Linked DNA regions of Desulfopila inferna. The protein of the gene in region 2 interacts with the protein of the main gene of each other region in a pairwise test. Links are inferred from orthologs where the notes say so. Each region holds a gene or a part of one and is shown on either strand. Other genes may lie near its edges.

What was found.
Region 1: the proteins of lpdA (region 2) and odhB interact in binary tests that used the Escherichia coli proteins (3 or more experiments, as listed by UniProt). The link is inferred for Desulfopila inferna from one-to-one orthologs.
Region 3: the proteins of lpdA (region 2) and JWG88_RS09050 interact in binary tests that used the Escherichia coli proteins (3 or more experiments, as listed by UniProt). The link is inferred for Desulfopila inferna from one-to-one orthologs.

What each region holds. Positions count from the first base shown.
Region 1 is NZ_JAFFQE010000004.1:216,522-223,348, reverse strand. Bases 1,880-4,781 are described here. They hold odhB (2-oxoglutarate dehydrogenase complex dihydrolipoyllysine-residue succinyltransferase), read right to left. Parts: upstream 4,034-4,781; coding sequence 2,726-4,033; downstream 1,880-2,725. Other genes in these bases: JWG88_RS11940 (2-oxoglutarate dehydrogenase E1 component), read right to left, coding at 4,103-4,781; lpdA (dihydrolipoyl dehydrogenase), read right to left, coding at 1,880-2,723. Also shown: JWG88_RS11965 (hypothetical protein), read right to left, coding at 1-87; JWG88_RS11960 (ferritin-like domain-containing protein), read right to left, coding at 176-685; JWG88_RS11955 (hypothetical protein), read right to left, coding at 925-1,140; more of lpdA, read right to left, coding at 1,326-1,879; more of JWG88_RS11940, read right to left, coding at 4,782-6,827. UniProt on the Escherichia coli protein: E2 component of the 2-oxoglutarate dehydrogenase (OGDH) complex which catalyzes the second step in the conversion of 2-oxoglutarate to succinyl-CoA and CO(2).
Region 2 is NZ_JAFFQE010000002.1:176,601-183,518, forward strand. The notes cover bases 2,112-5,104. They hold lpdA (dihydrolipoyl dehydrogenase), read right to left. Parts: upstream 4,320-5,104; coding sequence 2,904-4,319; downstream 2,112-2,903. Other genes in these bases: JWG88_RS04850 (HesA/MoeB/ThiF family protein), read left to right, coding at 2,112-2,813; JWG88_RS04860 (2-oxo acid dehydrogenase subunit E2), read right to left, coding at 4,598-5,104. Outside these bases: JWG88_RS04835 (histidinol-phosphatase), read right to left, coding at 1-365; JWG88_RS04840 (universal stress protein), read left to right, coding at 621-1,061; JWG88_RS04845 (transglutaminase-like domain-containing protein), read left to right, coding at 1,267-1,959; more of JWG88_RS04850, read left to right, coding at 1,956-2,111; more of JWG88_RS04860, read right to left, coding at 5,105-5,932; aceE (pyruvate dehydrogenase (acetyl-transferring), homodimeric type), read right to left, coding at 6,016-6,918. UniProt on the Escherichia coli protein: Lipoamide dehydrogenase is a component of the glycine cleavage system as well as of the alpha-ketoacid dehydrogenase complexes.
Region 3 is NZ_JAFFQE010000003.1:172,884-177,452, forward strand. What follows is about bases 1-2,926. They hold JWG88_RS09050 (ATP-dependent helicase), read right to left. Parts: upstream 2,593-2,926; coding sequence 409-2,592; downstream 1-408. Other genes in these bases: JWG88_RS09045 (glutamate ligase domain-containing protein), read right to left, coding at 1-336; JWG88_RS09055 (pancreas/duodenum homeobox protein 1), read left to right, coding at 2,731-2,926. In the rest of the region: more of JWG88_RS09055, read left to right, coding at 2,927-3,126; JWG88_RS09060 (GGDEF domain-containing protein), read right to left, coding at 3,265-4,278; JWG88_RS09065 (hypothetical protein), read right to left, coding at 4,382-4,569. UniProt on the Escherichia coli protein: A helicase with DNA-dependent ATPase activity. Unwinds DNA duplexes with 3'-5' polarity. Translocates on single-stranded DNA with 3'-5' polarity. Initiates unwinding more efficiently from a nicked substrate than double-stranded DNA.

The DNA.
Region 1 (6,827 bases), on a different replicon or contig from region 2:
CTCGTACATTTCCTGGAGTGGATCAGTCGTTGCAAAACAGTCACACATTTCCTGAACTTTTAAATGAAGGTTTGAGCTGTCTTTCATTGCGGTTCTCCTTTCTTTATTCTAACCCAGCTGTGCTGGATAAGTGCTTTGGTAGTTCATTTGCAACATGACCGGATTACCTTCCCGCTTAATATTGATCCAGATGATAAAATTCCGCATCCTCGAGCCAGTTGCCCGGTTCCGGTCGCGATACAAATTCAACTATGTTATCCATGATGCGAAAATGCTTGTCCTCTTCCCGGGCTAGCTTCTTAAACAGAAGTTCCGCCGGCTGGCCCACTGACTCCTCGGCCTTTTCAAGGTAAAAATCCTTGCTGCTCTCTTCAATATCCCGCGCTTTTCTGTAGGCGTTTGTTTCTTCAGTGGTATCTACATAGAGCCCTTGTTCAAAGGCGAGGTTGCCCTCCCTCATCTCCTCAAAGATATTCTTCACATCCGAGAGTATTGCGGTGTCGACAACCTCAGACAAGCCGGTCTTCTCCCGCAGGTCTTTGACAATTTTGAAGTGTTTTATCTCTTCCTCGGCCAGCATCGTGAAAATTTTCCTCAAACCTTCACTTTTGCTCTTTTCCGCGAGTTCCCGGTAATATAGCTCACCATCCTTTTCCATCTGCATGGCAAAGATGTATATGTCCATTGACAACCTCCATAATTGATTGAAATGAGTAAGAAAGCGAATCCCCGGTTACCCGTAGGCAACCGTTTTCCTCCATATAGCAGCCGCTTTCTTCAATCTACCAGACATTCACCCGCAGCGGAGTGAACAGCAAGTTCGTGTGAAGACCATGATATGATGATCTCGTAAAAACCATCGAATTTACCTGGATGGACTCTGCAGCGCAGGTTTCGAGATCATAATATTGTAAAAAGTGATCTTTATCTTGGAGTGTTATCGGCACCACCGGCATCTAACTGACACTGCTTAAAATCAATTTTTTCATGACATTTTTTGCAGGTATGTTCCCGGTTGAATTCATCAGAAAATATTTCCACTTCGGTGCCGCAATTATTGCATTTACACATGAAAGATTTCAGATCTCTCATCTTCTCAAAACCCGGGCAATGACTTGGTGTATTATTCGGTGTACTCATTCTATCCTCCTTGGTGGACTGCTTGAGATAATGAATTATTATGGACTGTGTTTACCCCATATATATTAGTTATATGAAATAGGTACTTGGAAAGTCAAGTACGCCCCGAAAGGTCTTCTTTACAACCGGTGTATCAAGAGCCTGCTAAACCTATAAGGCGGGGAGGCGGACATTTTACTTGTCCATCAACCATGAATGGCACTGTCTTCGACGTTTAGAGCAGCTTCACGCAGTGCTTCCGAAAGAGTCGGATGGGCGTGGCAGGTTCGGCCAAGGTCTTCACTGCTTGCCCCGAATCCAATGGCGATTACCGCTTCGGCAAGAAGATCGCCGGCCTGCGGTCCGATGATATGCACCCCGAGAATTCTGTCGGTATCTTTATGGGCAAGAACTTTGACCATACCGTCGGGATCTTCGATGGCAAGCGCCCTGCCATTGCCCTTAAAATAGAAGACTCCCTTTTTGAAAGGAATACCCTCCTGTTGAAGGTCTTCTTCACTTTGGCCGACGGAGCCAATCTCCGGATGAGTATAGACAATGCTGGGAATGGTCTGGTAATTGACATGGCCATATCCCGTGGCCAGCCGCTCAACGCAGGCTATCCCTTCCTCCGAGGCCTTATGGGCCAGCATGGCGCCACCGATGACATCGCCGACGGCATATATTCCCGGTATCGATGTCTGCCAGTGTGAATCAACTTCAATAAATCCTTTGCCGTCGGTTGCTCCGCCAAGCTCCTTGAACCCCAGGCCTTCGAGGCAGGGCATTCTGCCGGCGGCGACCAGTACCTTGTCGGCCATAAGCGGCACGTGACCGGCAATTTCAATGCGGCAGCCGTCATCGCGCTGCTCCACACCCTCTATCTTCGCGCCAAGCTGGAACTTCAGGCCCTGCTTTTTAAAAAAGCGTAGACTCTGCTTGGCAATGCCTTTATCCATAGTGGGCAGCACCCGGTCAAAATATTCCACCACGGTCACCTCGGCACCCAGCCGGTGCCACACCGATCCCATTTCCAGGCCGATTGCTCCGGCGCCGATCACCACCAGACGTTGGGGAACTTCATCGAGCGAAAGTGCCTCGGTACTCGAAATAATATTGACTCCATCTCTTTTCACTCCGGGTATCTCCACGGCCTTGCTGCCTGTGGCAATGAGTATGGCTTTACCCTGCACGGTCTCCACCTTTTCCCCGCTGACCTCCACTTTAAGATTTTCCAGCAGGCGGGCAGTCCCGGTAAAACGGTCGATCCTGTTTTTCTTAAACAGATGTTCCAATCCCCCGGTAAGAGTGGCTACGATTCTGTCCTTGCGGGACATCATCATCTTGAGATCGAAGGAGATGTCCTTCAGGGTGATCCCATGGACATCCATACTGTGCACGCACTCATGGTATTTCCAGGTCGACTCCAACAGCGCCTTGCTGGGAATACATCCCACATTGAGACAGGTCCCCCCGAGGCTGTCGTGTTTCTCCACGCAGGCAACTTTGAGCCCCAGTTGTGCCGCGCGGATAGCGGCGACATAACCGCCGGGGCCGGCGCCGATCACCACCAGATCGTATATATCGTTTTTCTCTGCAGCCATAATCAAATCTCCAGGAGAAGTTTCCGCGGGTCTTCTATCCGCTCTTTTATGCTTTTGAGAAAGGTTACAGCCTCACGACCGTCGATGATTCGATGATCATAGGTCAGCGCCAGGTACATTATCGGCCGGATCACCACTTCGCCGTCAATGGCCACCGGCCTGTCCTTTATGGCGTGCAGGCCTAATATGGCGCTTTGCGGAGGATTGACGATCGGGGTAGAGAGCATCGATCCGTAAATCCCACCATTACTGATGGTGAAGGTCCCCCCTTGCAGCTCGTCCATGGTCAGGCTGTTATCCTTGGCCTTTTCGGCAAACTCACCGATCTTATTCTCTATATCGGCAAAGCCCAGGCGCTCTGCCCGACGCACGACCGGGACCACCAGCCCTTTGCCGCCACCGATGGCGACACCGATGTCGCAACTGTGGCTATAGACGATATCCCTGCCCTCTATTCTGGCGTTCACCCGGGGAAAATCGAGAAGGGCCGCAACCGAGGCCTTGACGAAGAACGACATGAATCCCAGCCTCACCCCGTATTTCTCGGCAAACTCCTTGCCGAAGAGGGTACGTGCTTTCTTGACCTCGGACATGTCCACTTCATTGAAGGTAGTCAGCAGGGCCATATTCTGCTTGGCTTCCAGAAGCCTGGCCGCAATGGTGCGGCGAATAGGCGTCATGGCAACACGATGTTCCAGCTCATCTTCCGAAATTTCCTCTTCGGCAAGGGATGGCTCCGGTTCCTCTTTCTTCTCTACCTTCTCTACCTTGGCCGCAGGCCTGTCCTCCACGGCGCGAAGGACGTCCTCCTTGAGCAGCCGTCCTCCGGGTCCGGTGGGCGTCACCGTCTCAGGGGAGATATCATGCTCTGCCAGGATTCTGGCGGCGGCAGGCATCACCTTAACCTTCGAGCCTTCCGGCATATCCCCTTTTCTTTCTCTGGATTCTTCGGGCGCCGGCTCAGGAGATTCTCCCTTATCGGACTCGATATCCCTTGTCGCCTTTTCAGCTTGTGCAGGCTCTTTTTCCTGTCCTGCATCGGGTTCTGCCGCAACTTTTTCCTTGCCGCCCTCCTCCGTATCAAGACGGCCGATGACCTCGCCGATTGCGGCTGTTTCACCCTGCTTTTTGAGAATCTCCACCAGGATTCCTTCCTGCGGAGAGGGGATTTCCACGGTCGCCTTTTCGGACTCTACTTCGACCAGCTCATCATCCAGCTTTACTCTGCCGCCGATGTCGACAAGCCATTCACCGATCTCAACCTCGTTTATCGTTTCCCCTAAATCAGGCACTTTAATTTCAACAATCATCTTTTCCCCCAGCTGGTAGCTCTTTCAGTTTCCGTTTCGCTCGACTATTCAAAATTACACTCTTTACCACTACCTCCGGTCATCAAAAACCGCCTTGAACAACAGTGATTGCTCCAGTCTGTGGCTGGATGCGGATCCTGTCGCCGGTGTTGCCGATATCGGCCGCCCCACCCTGTCGAATGACCAGTGCTCGCTGAGGAAATCGCCAAAGCGGATGCGTATAAAGGGATAGGCTCCCATATTGAGCGGCTCTTCCTGGACCCAGAGCAGCGGAATGTTTTTGGGGTAGGCGGCCAGGGCGGATGCCAGAATATCTTCAGGCAGAGGATAAAGCTGCTCCAGCCTTACAATGGCAATGGAGTTGAGGTTCCTCTCCTGCCGTTCTTTCAGCAGATCGTAATAAATCTTTCCGGTGCACAGCAGAATCCGTTCCACATCTGCGGCTTTAACCTCATCATCGGGAATGATTTTTCTGAAACTGCCCTGGGTCAAACTCTTTATTGATGAAACGGCTCCGGGATGCCGCAACAGGCTTTTCGGTGACATCACAATCAGAGGTTTTCGAATCTTGCGCATGGCCTGGCGCCTCAGAAGATGGAAGATCTGGCAGGGCTCCGTGGGCCAGACCACCTGATAGTTGTCCGTGGCCGCATTGGCAAGATATCGCTCCAGACGCGCACTGGCGTGCTCCGGACCTGTTCCTTCCAGACCATGGGGCAGGAGCAGAACCAGGCCGGAGAGGAGATTCCACTTGGTCTCCCCCGAGCTGATAAACTGGTCGATATAGACCTGGGCGACATTGGCAAAATCGCCGAACTGCGCCTCCCATATTACCAGCGACTCTGGAAAGGCTGTGGAGTAGCCGTACTCGAATCCCAGAACGGCACCTTCGGTGAGCGGGCTGTTAAGTATGTCGATTCTGGCCTGCGCTGCACTGATATTGGCAAGAGGCATAAAACTGGCCCCGTTTTCAGTGTCATGAAGTACACTGTGCCGGTGGCTGAAGGTACCCCGCTGACTATCCTGGCCACAGAGGCGCACCGGAATCTGTTCATCGATCAGCGAGGCAAAAGCAAGTGCTTCGGCAGCCCCCCAGTCAAGCGGAGAATCTCCGGAAAACATCTCTTTTCTTGCCTCGAGCAGCTTGACTATTTTCCGGTTCGCGTGAAAACCCGGTGGAATTGCGACCAGCCGCTCTCCCAGTTTCTGCAGGCGCTCAAGAGAAACACCTGTTTCCACCTCTTCTACATGGGCATCGATGCCACCGACATAAGGGCCGTGAGAGGGAGTGAACAGACTCAGTGGCGCAGAGCTCTCTTCTTCGGAATCTTCCAGCTTGCTGTATTCCTTTTCATAATATTGCTCACGGTTTCGTTGAATGCTATCCGCCTCCTCTTCCTCCAGTTCACCGAGGTCGACCAGATGCTTCACGTAGCTTTCCCGAACCGTTGGACGCTTTTCTATCTCGGCATACATAAGAGGCTGGGTAAACCGCGGTTCATCTCCTTCGTTATGCCCCTTGCGGCGATAACAATACATATCGATGACCACATCCCTCTTGAATTGCCGGCGAAAGTCCAGCGACAGATCCAGACACTGGGCCACGGCATGAGGCACTTCACCGTTTACATGAAAAATGGGAGTCTGGAGCATCTTGGCGACATCGCTGGCATACGTCGTCGAGCGTCCTTCGGCAGGCAGGGTGGTGAAACCGATCTGGTTGTTGACCACCACGTGCAGGGTTCCTCCCACGGAAAAGCCGGCCAGTTCGCTGAGGTTCAGGGTTTCCTGGACGATGCCTTCCCCCGCCATCGAGGCATCACCGTGAATAAGGATCAACAGCCCCCGGCTGGCGTCGGTTTCCTCGAGCTTGACCTGACGTGCCTTCAGAGCCCCCTGCGCCACCGGTCCGACAAACTCAAGATGACTGGGATTAAAAGAGAGATCCAGGACCACCTTCTTGCCGTCTTTGGTCATGTAATCACGGTGATATCCCTTGTGGTACTTGACATCACCCCGGCCGACGTTAAATTCGGCATAAGGATCCTGGAATTCCTCAAAAATTGTGTGGGGATGCTTACCCATGATATTGGCCAGAACGTTGAGCCGGCCCCTGTGGGGCATGCCTATGACAATATTGTCAACCCCTTGCTCCGCCGCTTTTTCTATGGCTTGATCAAGAAGAGGAATAAGCGTTTCGGCACCCTCCAGTGAAAAGGATTTTGCTCCGACGAATTTCTTCTGAATAAAACGCTCGAAGACGACTGCATCGGTCAGCCTCTCCAAAATCCTTACCTGCTGTTTCCTGGAAAGCCGGATTTTGTTTCTGCTGGACTCCATGCGCTGCTGCAGCCACTCCCGTTCCCGCAGGGCGTCTATATGCATGAACTGCACGCCGATAAAACCTGTATAGGTCTCCTTGAGTATCTCGATAATTTCCCGTAAAGGCATGGCCTTTTGTCCGGAAACAGGACCGAAATTAAAGAGCAGATCCAGATCATCCGGAGTCATCTCATAATATTTTGGATCGAGCTCGGGAAAAAAGGTGCGGGGTGTTACCAATGGATTGAAACCGGCGAGAAGATGTCCCCGCACCCTGTAGTTCCTGACCAGCAGACTGACATTGTACTGCAGAAACGACATGGCCTCGGCGCGGCCGCACCCTGCACAAACTTTACCTCCCGGTCCATATCCCTGATGCAGCTGTTGTCTGCCTGCTGCAAACCGTGGAGATTCGGTAGGCTGGGGTGGGGGCTGGGCTGAATCCTCGTTTTCAAATCCGGTAAAATAGGAA
Region 2 (6,918 bases):
ACAATATAATCAGGTTCAAACTCCTCCAGGAATCTCCCGACCATCTCCCGATACCCCTTACACGTCTCGATCTCCATTCCGACAAAAAGGATTACCTGGTGCCGATACTTGTGCTGCAGTCTGCGACCCTCCCGAACGTATTGCCCAAAACGATGGTTGAGGAACTCTACGGTGAATCCCGCCTTTTTTTCTTCCGGGTACAAAAACTCATCCGCGAGTGCAGGCATATGTTCGGTTATGCCGACCCACGAAAAGCCGGTGGCAATATATGCTTCTATGATTTCTTCCAAAGAATCAGTGGCATGACTGCAGAATTGGCCGCTATGACCGCCATGCACCGATACCCTTGCTGGATTTTTTTTCATGGGATACTCACGGAATTGGATATATTCAGGTGACAGCCATCTCTTTTTGAAGCGGCAATTGAATGTGATATCGCCTTTCGCTCAAACCCGGGATGTTTTTTTTGGTATGAAATGCTCATCACTCCTTTAACTTCCTAAAAATATACATATATTATTTTCAAGCTCAGATGGTTCATCTCATGATGCAAGAAAAGAATCCGTCCAAGGGTTCATATCCGGTTCTCGACTGGGTCACTGTAAAGAGGGAGGAAAAGCATGAAAGCTATCACAAACATCGTTGTACCCGTCGACTTGGAAGAACATACCGAAAAGCTGGTCGAATATGCTGCATACATGGCGGAGAAACTCTCAGCCGACCTGACTCTTGTTCATGTTATCGAGCCTTTCCGGGCCATCGGCGACATGGAGCTCGGCACAGCAACTGTAGAGAAATATAACCAGAATCGTGTTGATCATGCCAAAGAATTTCTGGAAAAGCTGGTTTCCGCCTATCCCAGCTGTAAAAGCGCCAAAGTTATCTCAGGAGACATCGTCGATGAAATTGTCGCATTTGCACAAGGACAGGAGACTGCTCTCATCATTATCGGCACCCACGGTTCCAAAGGGATAGAAAAGCTTCTTCTGGGAAGTGTCGCCGAACGTGTCGTTAAACGTGCTCACTGCCCGACCCTGGTAATGAATCCTTTCAAACAGTAATCCGGCATCAAAGGCTCCCCCGGTAATCAGGGGGAGTTGGCGCTGATTGAGATCGTGCGGATGTTTTCCCTGTCCAAGCATGTTCAACTATCTCAGTCCACTCTGTTTGCATTCCTTTGCATACCTGTTACAATAGCTCAGAAAAGAATGCTTACCTGAGGATATCAGCCCATTAGATGAAGATCAATAGATAATCAGGAACAACATGCCGCCCCGCTTTGATAATTACTTGCAGACAACCTATTTTTTAGATTTCGAAAACCCTGTTGTTAGTGATTTTGCAGAAGCACACTGCGATACCTCTGCAGAACCACGGACCAAAGCTGTTCAGTTGTATTATGCGGTCAGGGACAAAATCACCTATGATCCCTATGACCTGCAACCAGATCGCAGCACCCTGCGGGCAAGCTCAGTCATCTGCAAAGGCGTGGGCTACTGCGTCGCCAAGGCCGTCCTTCTCGCGGCCCTGGCCAGACAGCAGGGGATTCCGGCCCGTCTGGGCTTTGCCGATGTGACAAATCATCTCAGCACCACAAAGCTGCGTCGGGTGATGGAGAGTGATGTGTTTGTCTACCATGGCTACACCGAGCTTTACCTTCAGGAAAAATGGGTGAAAGCCACTCCCGCTTTCAACCTATCCCTGTGCACACGATTCAATGTCCGCCCGCTGGAGTTTGACGGTGTCAATGATTCACTTTTTCATGAGTTCGACCTGCATGGCCAGAAACATATGGAATACATGGCAGACCACGGTCACTTTGAAGATCTGCCATTCAACCGAATGTTCAAAGCCTATGAACAGCAGTACCCTGGCATGTTTGAACGGTTCAGGAATCTCAAGGAAACCGACTTCTCCAGGGAGGCCGAGGAAGAAAATACACCTCTTGGTGATTCATGAACAGTGATCTTGAAAAACTGCTCAAAGAACGAGCCAGACAGCAGAGGCGTCCGGACGGCACAGCATATCTCAGTCTCCCTCACAGAGATGAGATTTCCATCGCCAGCCTTACAGGGGCATCACTCAGGAAAGTACAGATCTCAGCCTTGCTCAACGATGTCATTCCCGAACGTTACTGCCGCAACCAGAGGAGTCTGACCAGCGCTGAACAAATACTCCTTCTCCGTTCTCATGTTGCCGTTATCGGGCAGGGCGGTCTCGGCGGCACGGTCACGGAAATACTGGCGCGCCTCGGAATCGGCAGCCTTACGCTGGTAGACGGCGATGTCTTCGAGGAAAGCAATCTTAACCGGCAACTACTTGCCACGGTCGATACTCTGGGCTTGAAAAAAGCCGAAACCGGCGGACAACGGGTGCGCGCCATCAATCCTGCGGTGGAGGTTGAGGTGGTCAATGAATTTCTGACGAAAAAGAATGGCTCCGCCATTCTTGCCGGAGCACACCTGGCGGTGGACTGTCTCGACTCTATTCCCTCCAGATTCATCCTCGAAGAGGCCTGCCGCGAAAGCGATATTGCACTGGTTTCGGCGGCCATCGCGGGTGCCGCCGGGCAAGCCATGGTAATTTTTCCCGGAGAAACCGGTCTTCGACAAATTTATGGAGACCCCGATTCCACACCTCAAAAAGGAATAGAGACACGGCTGGGAACCTTGCCTTATGCCGCGATCTTCATGGCCGCTGTTGAATGTGCCGAGGTGGTATCTCTGCTCTGCAGGCAGAACTCTTCTTTACGCAGTTCCCTGCTTATAGCCAATATAGATGACAAGACCATGGAAACGATTTCTCTGACTTAGACTCGCCCTGACTCCACCCCGATTTTTATGTTATTCGTAACTATTCAGCAAAGAGCTGAGAACCAACAGCTTACCTCTGAATAGTTACCGTTATTTCTTCTTTTTCGGCGGCAAAGCGTCTGTTATCGAACCATCCACCATTTCACAGGCAAACGCGAAGGTTTCCGACAAAGTCGGGTGAGCATGAATAGTCTTGCTGATATCCTCGGCGTCGGCTCCAAGTTCCAGGGCCACAACAGCTTCATGAATGAGTTCGCCGCCGTTGAGCCCACAGATGGCGGCACCGATTATTCGCCCCGTCTCCTTTGAGAAAAGCACCTTGCTCGCACCTATGGCGGCGCCCGATGACAGGGCACGGCCACTCGCTCCCCAGGAGAATTTTCCTTTATCATACTCAATGCCTTTCTCTTTTGCCTCTTTCTCAGTGAATCCCATCCAGGCCACTTCCGGATTGGTATATGCCACTGCCGGAATGGCGAGTGCGGAAAAGGCAGAATTATGGCCGGCACACACCTCGGCTGCAACCTTACCCTGATGGGTTGCCTTATGGGCAAGCATAGGGTCACCCACAACATCGCCGATTGCAAAAACGGTGGCGGCAGAAGTTCTCTGTTGCTCATCCACCTCGATATAGCCACGCGAAGACGTCGTGATGCCAAGCTTATCCAGACCTATCTCTTCGCTGTTGGGCTTGCGGCCGACAGCAATAAGAACGGCATCATATTCGCTGGTTTCTTCCTTCTCTTTATGCTCAATAACAACCTTTACCGCGTTCTCCTCGGCCGTGATTTTTGTAACTTTGGCATTGGTCATGATGGTATAGATTTTTTTCAGCTTCTGGAAAAGCGGCTGCACCATGTCCTTATCCGCTGGCGGAATCAACTGGTCGAGCATCTCCACTATGGTGATTTCAGACCCCAGGGCACTATATACCTGGGCCATCTCCAAGCCGATGACACCGCCGCCTATAATAAGGAGCCGTCCCGGAATAAAGTCCAGGCGCAGAGCATCACTTGAGTCCCAGATGCGGGAATCCTCCGGCTGTCCAGGCAGGGCGAAGGGCCGTGAGCCGGTTGCGATTATAGCATTTTTAAAACCAATTACCGAATCCCCTTCTGCAGTCGTGACCTTGAGTGATTCCTGGTCCTGAAAAACTCCGTTGCCGGTGATGCGGGTGATTTTTCTGGCCTTGACAAGACCGTCAAGGCCGTCGGTGAGTTTTTTTATCACGGATTCTTTTTTGGCACGCATGGCCTCAAGATCAATTTCCGGCTTGTTAAAGGTGATACCAAAATCGGCAGCCTCCTGCGCCTCTTCGATGACCAGTGCCCCATGAAGCAATGTTTTCGAGGGTATACAGCCGACATTGAGGCAGACGCCGCCAAGACGATTGCCCTTCTCAATCAGACAAACGCTCAAGCCGAGATCGGCACCACGGAATGCAGCAGTGTAGCCGCCCGGGCCTCCGCCGAGGACAACCAGATCAAATTTTTTGCTCTCGCTCACTTCTCCTCCTCCATCGGTAACTATTCAGCGTACTAACCGGGCAGGCCCGGTCTCTATTTTGAAAGTAACAATATCTTGGTCGATTGATCTTATTGTCTGGCCAACCTCCTGTTATTTGGCCAACCTCCTGCCTGTAACTGTTCAGAGGTAAGCGTAGGCTCCGGGTGCGCCATATGTCCATAAGCAGGGCGGTTAGCTATACATTGTGTATGCTGGACGGCCTGATCATGGACAGGTAAGCGTAGACTCCGGATGGTGTGTTGCTGAACAGTTACCTATCATAATGCTCGCCTGAGATCTTCAATACTGCGGCTCAAAGCCCGGCAGAACCTGGCCGCCTCCGCTCCATCGATGACCCGATGGTCATAAGAAAGGGAAAACGGCAGGGTAAGCCGTGGCCTGAAAACCTGCTGCTCTTCATGCCATACCGGTTTCTTGTAATTCCTGGAAAGTCCCAGGATGGCGACCTGCGGGGCATTCACAATCGGGGCAAAACCGGTTCCTCCGATGCCGCCGAGGCTGGAGATGGTGAAGGAAGCGCCCTGCATATCGGGAATGCCGAGTTTGCCCTCTCTGGCGGCTCCACTCAATTTTTTCAACTCTGCGGCGATCTCCCTGATCCCCTTTTTCTCCGCATTTCTGATCACCGGAACCATGAGGCCATCGGGAGTGTCGACAGCTATGCCGATATTATAAAAATATTTATATATGAGTGAAGCGCCCCCGGGAACCAATGAGCTGTTGACGGCGGGAAATGCTTTCAGCGTTGCAACCACTGCCTTGATAATGAAGACCAGAGCACTGTAGCGCATACCTTCCTCTTCGGACTCGGCATTCATCCTTTGACGAAAGGCCTCCAGGTCTGTGACGTCGGCCTCATCAAAATGGGTGACATGCGGGATGGTGACCCAGCTCCGGAGAAGCTGTGGACCGGAAATCTTCTTGATCCTCCCCAGGGCAATCTCTTCGGTCTCGCCATATTTACTGAAATCCTCTAGCGGCTTGGGCTGGAAAGTGTCGGAAGGTATCTCCGCTGTTGCCTTCTTCCTACCACCTTTTTGAAATTTATCAACATCTTCTTTTAAAATCCGCCCCTTGGGTCCTGTTCCCGTCAAATTGGCAAGCTCAACATCCTGCTCCCGGGCATAGGCCCGCACCGAAGGCGTCGCATGATATTCTCCCGGTTCAGCCTCCTCAGGCTGTTGTTCCTGCTCGTCGGGCTTTTGGTGTTTTTCAGTTTTTTCTCCGGCCGTTTCTTTTTTTTCCGCCTTTTGCGGCTGAACCTCTTTTTCAGTCTCTTCCTTCTGCTGCCGCGGCTTCTCCTCTTTCCCGGCGGATTCTTCCCCGGCGGATTCTTCCTCGGAGGATTCTTCCTCGGAGGTTTCAAGCAAGACGATGGCATCACCGCTGCCGACCTCGTCTTCCTCTTTCAGATAAACCTCTTTGACAATTCCGGCAGCCGTCGAAGGGATGTCCATGACCGCCTTTTCACTCTCCAGAGCGATTAAGGGATCTTCCACCTCGACCTTGTCTCCCGGCGAGACATAGACATCGACGACGGTAATCTCCTGCACATCTCCAAAATCGGGAATAGTGACCTTTTCTGTGGCCATCCTTTTTTCTCCTTGATTGAATTCCTAATCTGCCTTCTTTTTTGCTGGAAAACAACATTTCTATCCAGCTCAGCTGGGTAAAATTATCTACTGATTGAATGAGCGGTTTCAGGATCGAGCCCATATTTTTCCATAGCCTTCCCTACGGTGGAAGTGGGGATCTTTTCCTGATCGGCAAGGGCCTGTAGCGCCGCAACCACTACATGGTATTTATCAACGCCGAAAAAGTCGCGTAGTTTCGGAATGGTATCACTACGCCCGAACCCATCGGTCCCCAGGACAGTGAGCGGGGCGGGAATGCACCTGCGAATCTGCTCCACGTAGGCACGGACATAATCGGTGCAGGCAATTGCCGGACCCTGAGAACCATCCATCATCTCTTCGATATAGCAGGATTTTTTTTCCTCCTGTGGATGTTTCCTGTTCCAGTCTTCGACAAGCATGGCCTGGCGATGGAGCTGATTGACGCCGAGTATCGACCAGATATCGGATTCCACCTCAAAATCCTCGGCCAGCAGATCCGCTGCCGCGATTACTTCACGAAAGATGGCGCCGCTGCCCATCAACTGGACCCGTAGATCGCCTTCTCCTCCCCGGCGAAAGAGATACATTCCTCTGTGGATGTTTTCCTCAACCCCTTCAGGCATGTCCGGATGATGGTAGTTTTCATTGAGCAGGGTGATATAATAAAAAACATCTTCACAATCGACGAACATGCGCTCCATCCCCTTGCGGACAATAACCGCAAGCTCGTAGGCAAAGGTCGGATCATAAGCCTGACAGGTGGGCACGGCCGAGGCGTAGAGCAGTCCATGACCGTCCTGATGCTGCAGCCCTTCGCCGTTGAGGGTTGTCCGCCCGGAGGTGGCTCCCATCAGAAACCCCCGCGTGCCTGCATCGGCTGCTGCCCATATCTGGTCACCCACCCGCTGAAATCCAAACATTGAGTAGAAGGTATAAAAGGGGATCATCGGTATTCCGTAATT
Region 3 (4,569 bases), on a different replicon or contig from region 2:
GGTGATTTTCTCCTCTCCCAGTACTTCCCGGATGCGTCCGGCAAGCCGTGTAAAACTCTCTTCGGAGATAAATTGATCGTTTATACGGAATCGCTCACGCACGGAGCTGAGATGCGGAGAGGTAAATAGCCCAACTCTGTATCCGGCATGGGCCAGGACGGTGGCTATATTGACGCTGACGGAGCCTTTGCCGTTTGTTCCGGCCACATGGACAAAGCGCAGAGCCTCGTCCGGTCGTGACACTTTGTCGAGAAAATTCTCCATGGCCTCAAGGCCAAGCTTAATCTTGTGCATCTGCAGGCTATTGAGATAATCCTGCGCGTCTTGATAATTCACTGTTTTTTCCCGCCCCGACTCAACTCTGCCGCACAACGGCGGCATCAAATAATCTGAACTCCAGCCTCCCTGTCAGCCGCCGATTTCCAGCTTGGCATAGTCGAGGTGGAGGGTTTTCAGGCCATGTCTGTCAAAGTGTATATCAAGAGTTCGGGGTTTCGTCAGCTTTTTTACGGTGCCGCTGCCGAAAAAAGGATGTTTGACCTTACAGCCGGGGGAAAAATCTTCCATTGACAGTTTTGGACGTTTTATACTCTTAGGGATAACCGGTACCGAGGATTCCCGGACATCAGCTGATGACTGCATCGATCCCGGGGGATCTCCGACGTTCCGACACAGTCCCGGGGATATTTCCCGCAAAAATGGCGACATGCCGACACGCTTGAAACGACGATCGGAGCTCATCATTTCCTTGGGATAACAGAGATATAATTGTTTTTTGGCACGTGTCGCTGCTACATAAAAAAGCCTGCGCTCCTCCTCCCATTGATCACCGATAGTAGCGGCGGCATGTGGAAACCTGCCGTCGGCAAGACCAATTACAAACACTACCTCCCATTCAAGCCCTTTGGCGGAATGAATGGTGGAGAGAACCAGCTTGTCACCCATATAGCTGTTATCCTTCTCACTCTCGGGAGGATCCAGTGTGGTGTCGTCAATAAAGGACTGCAGATCATCATAGGAGGTCATGATCCCTTTCAGCTGTTCCAGATCCTTTTGCCGTTTGGGATAATCATCTCTGTAGATCTGCTCAAACAATGGCTGGTAGTACTGCATCGCCAGTTCAAACAGAGCACCGGGCGATTCCTCCCGGCGCAATCGTTGAAAAAGCTCGGCAAGCCTTTTTATTCCCTTTTTCCAGGCAGAGCCGGCAGGATAGGCGGCAAGGGCCGCTATCGGGTCATCATGACCGGCGATGGTCGAGGAAATTTTCTGGGCGGTCTTCGGCCCTACTTTGTCAAGCTGTAAAAGAATACGGTTCCAGGACAGTGTATCCAGAGGATTGACCAGAATTCTCATGAAGGAAAGCAGATCCTTCATATGAGCGGATTCCGTCAATTTCAAGCCTCCCCGCTTTTCAAAATCATAGCCGTGGGTGGTTAGTTCGACCTCTAACTTATAGGAATGAAAACCTGAACGAAAGAGAACGGCCATGTCCTCAAGGGCAATGCCTTCCTGGTGGAACTTCCTGATTTTCCCTGCCACAAAACGAGCCTCAGCCCGCTCGTCCACCCCCCCATAGAGCTTGGGCAGAACATCTCCTTCGATGCGGCTGAACAGGGTTTTGGCATATTTTTCCGTGGAGTTCCTGATGATGTCATTGGTCAGCGAGAGGATCGGTTGAGTAGAACGGTAATTTTCCTCAAGCTTGATTATCCGGGTTCCTTCAAAGAGCTTGGGAAAACGCATAATATTGTAGAAATCGGCACCCCGGAACGAATAGATGGACTGTGAGTCATCGCCGACGATCATCACATTGTTATGAGTGGTTGCCAGAAGCCGCACGATTTCGGCCTGGATCAGGTTGGTATCCTGATATTCATCTACCATGATATATGAAAACCTGGCGGAAATCGCCTGGCGTGCATCCTCATCCTCTATCAGCAAGCGCTTCCAGTTCACCAGCAAATCGTCATAGTCCATCAGACCGTGATTGACCTTGAACTCGGTATAGTGTTTCTGCAGAGTTAGAATGTCATCGAGATGCTCGCTCAGGTGGCTGTACTGCTCGAAGACAAGATCCTGCAGATCCCGCGATTTATTCACCGATCCGCTGATCATGTTAATGAGGACCCGCTTTGAAGGAAACTGTTTTTCCTTACCGGTCAAGCCGAGAGAGGATTTGAGCAGATTGATAATTCCCTCGGCATCGGCCCGGTCAATGATGGTGAATGAGGAACCGAATCCGAGAGCGGCCGAATAACGCCGCAGCAGCATATTGGCAATGCCGTGGAAGGTGCCGCCCACCACTCTGCTGCAGGAGTCATTGAGCAGTTGTCCGGCACGCCAGAGCATCTCCTGGGATGCCTTGCGGGTAAAGGTAAGGAGCAGGATCCTCTCCGGGGGCACGCCGCTGTTGATCAGGTGGGCAACCCGGTAAACCAGTGTCCTGGTTTTGCCGCTGCCGGCTCCGGCTATCACCAGCACAGGCCCTTCAACGGTGGTTACAGCTTCATACTGCTGCTGATTGAGCTGCTCCTGATTGATATCAGGATGGCTCTGATTTGCTTGGAATTGAGGTAGATTTGTATGCATGGAGACTAATGTAACACAGCAATATGGGCGGCGCAACGTCAGTTGACAAAGATGAAATTAAGGGTATATTATGCGCCCAGCGTGCAGAGAGAAATCTCTTAGCAGGACACAACCGTTAATTCAAATAGTGAGGAAACGATGATGAAAGAAGCAATTGACGCATTGTTCACTCCAGAGTATCTGCAGCAGATTTTCCCGAATGACCGATCCAATGCTTTTTTTGAAGCTCTGTTCGGAGATGCCGATGAAGGTGCCTACGATATCAGTCTGGCCTATCGCGGCTGCAGCGGCAACAATATTTATTTGGAAATGCAGCTCAAGGAGCGACCCGGACGCTGCCTGGCCTGCAACCTCACTCAGGGACTGCCCGCTGTCTTCTCCCGGCATCCCGTGATCAACCTGCAGGGTGTTGTTCAGAGAGTCGACAGCGACCTCAATGACACCGCTCATTGTGTCGACTGGTCTCTGGGATATACTCAGCAGAAAAGCAACGGTCTGCACGCCATCCCGCTTACCATTACTTTGAGCGATTAGCTCCGTATATTTTTTCCTGATTCCCCCTCAGCTCAAGGCCTGGCGATACTGAGTTTCAGGGGTAGTTTGATTTTTTTTTAAAAAAAAAAGGCGCCCTCTCACCGGGTATGCCGTCTTTTTGGTGTTCTCATTTTTTCGCTATCGTACCGCAACTCTTGAGCGTCCCTCGGCTTTGGCATGATAAAGTATGTCATCGGTACGGTCCAGCCATTCCATAAGACTTTCATCCTCTTCCAGCTGAGCCAGGCCGATACTGATGCCGAGCTTGGTTTTTACGTCGGCCCAGATATCCAGCTTATCAACGGCCTTGCACAGCCTTTCCGCCAAAATTCGCCCACTGAATTTATCGGTATTATCAAGAACGAGAATAAACTCATCTCCACCCATTCGCACCAGCAGATCGGAGGAGCGTACGGCATTCTGCAGTTTCTCGGCAACGGCCTTTAATACTTCATCGCCGGCAAGGTGCCCCAGGTTGTCGTTTATATCTTTGAACTTATCGAGATCCATGGAGAGCATGGTTAAAGGGTTCTTATAGCGTTTTGCACTGTTTACCATGCCGTGAATCCGTTCCTCAAACCCCCTCCTGTTGGCAAGCCCGGTGAGTGCATCGTTGCTTGCCCGCTCAAAGAGATCTTCGTAATCAAGAGCACGCTGCAGCGAATCGGTTAAGATGGTCAGAGACTCATTAATGAGATCGATCTGCTCTTCGCTCAGTTTTTTACCGTTTTTAAGTATCAGCAGGATCCCGGCGTCATCGGCACGTTCGATGAGCCACTTATGCGCGTAATGCCCATGATCGTCTTCATAGATGCCTTCGCAATCATCTTTGGTCTCTATCAGTTGTTCGGCAAAGGCGATGGCTCTTCTTCTATTAGGACCATGACCTGAACAGAACAGATGCCGTTTTTTACGCAGGCCATTGCTGTATCCGATAAGCTCATGCTCCACCAGCGGCATCAGCCAGACGGAATAAGCTTCTATCATTCCGGAAAGATTTAAGACTCCGGCAACCCGGGCATGCAACCGGTTCATAAGATCAAGACGTTCGGTCTGCTTCTTAAAATGATCCAGCTCAACCATAACCCGGTCTATATCCGTCAACTGCCGCTCCACAGATTCAACGAGTGATAATTTTGCTGCCGCCTTCATATTTGAAACCTCAAAAGAATTGGTAATATCTTAAAATGCCTTATTTTACATTTCGGCATTTCTTTGGGAATTCTTTAGCTTTTTAATCACATCTATGCAACAGTCATGCCAACAGCCAAACCCCTGACAGCAACACATAGCACTTTCTTCCATTATTTATAAATATTTTAAACACATAAAGCTCGTCAGCGACTTTGCCCTTTTTACCTGTTTGGGTCCCTGCTGGACTTTGAACGAACCTAAGTTCCTCATTTGAAACCAGATAGTCATATTTTTGACGAAGTATCTGGC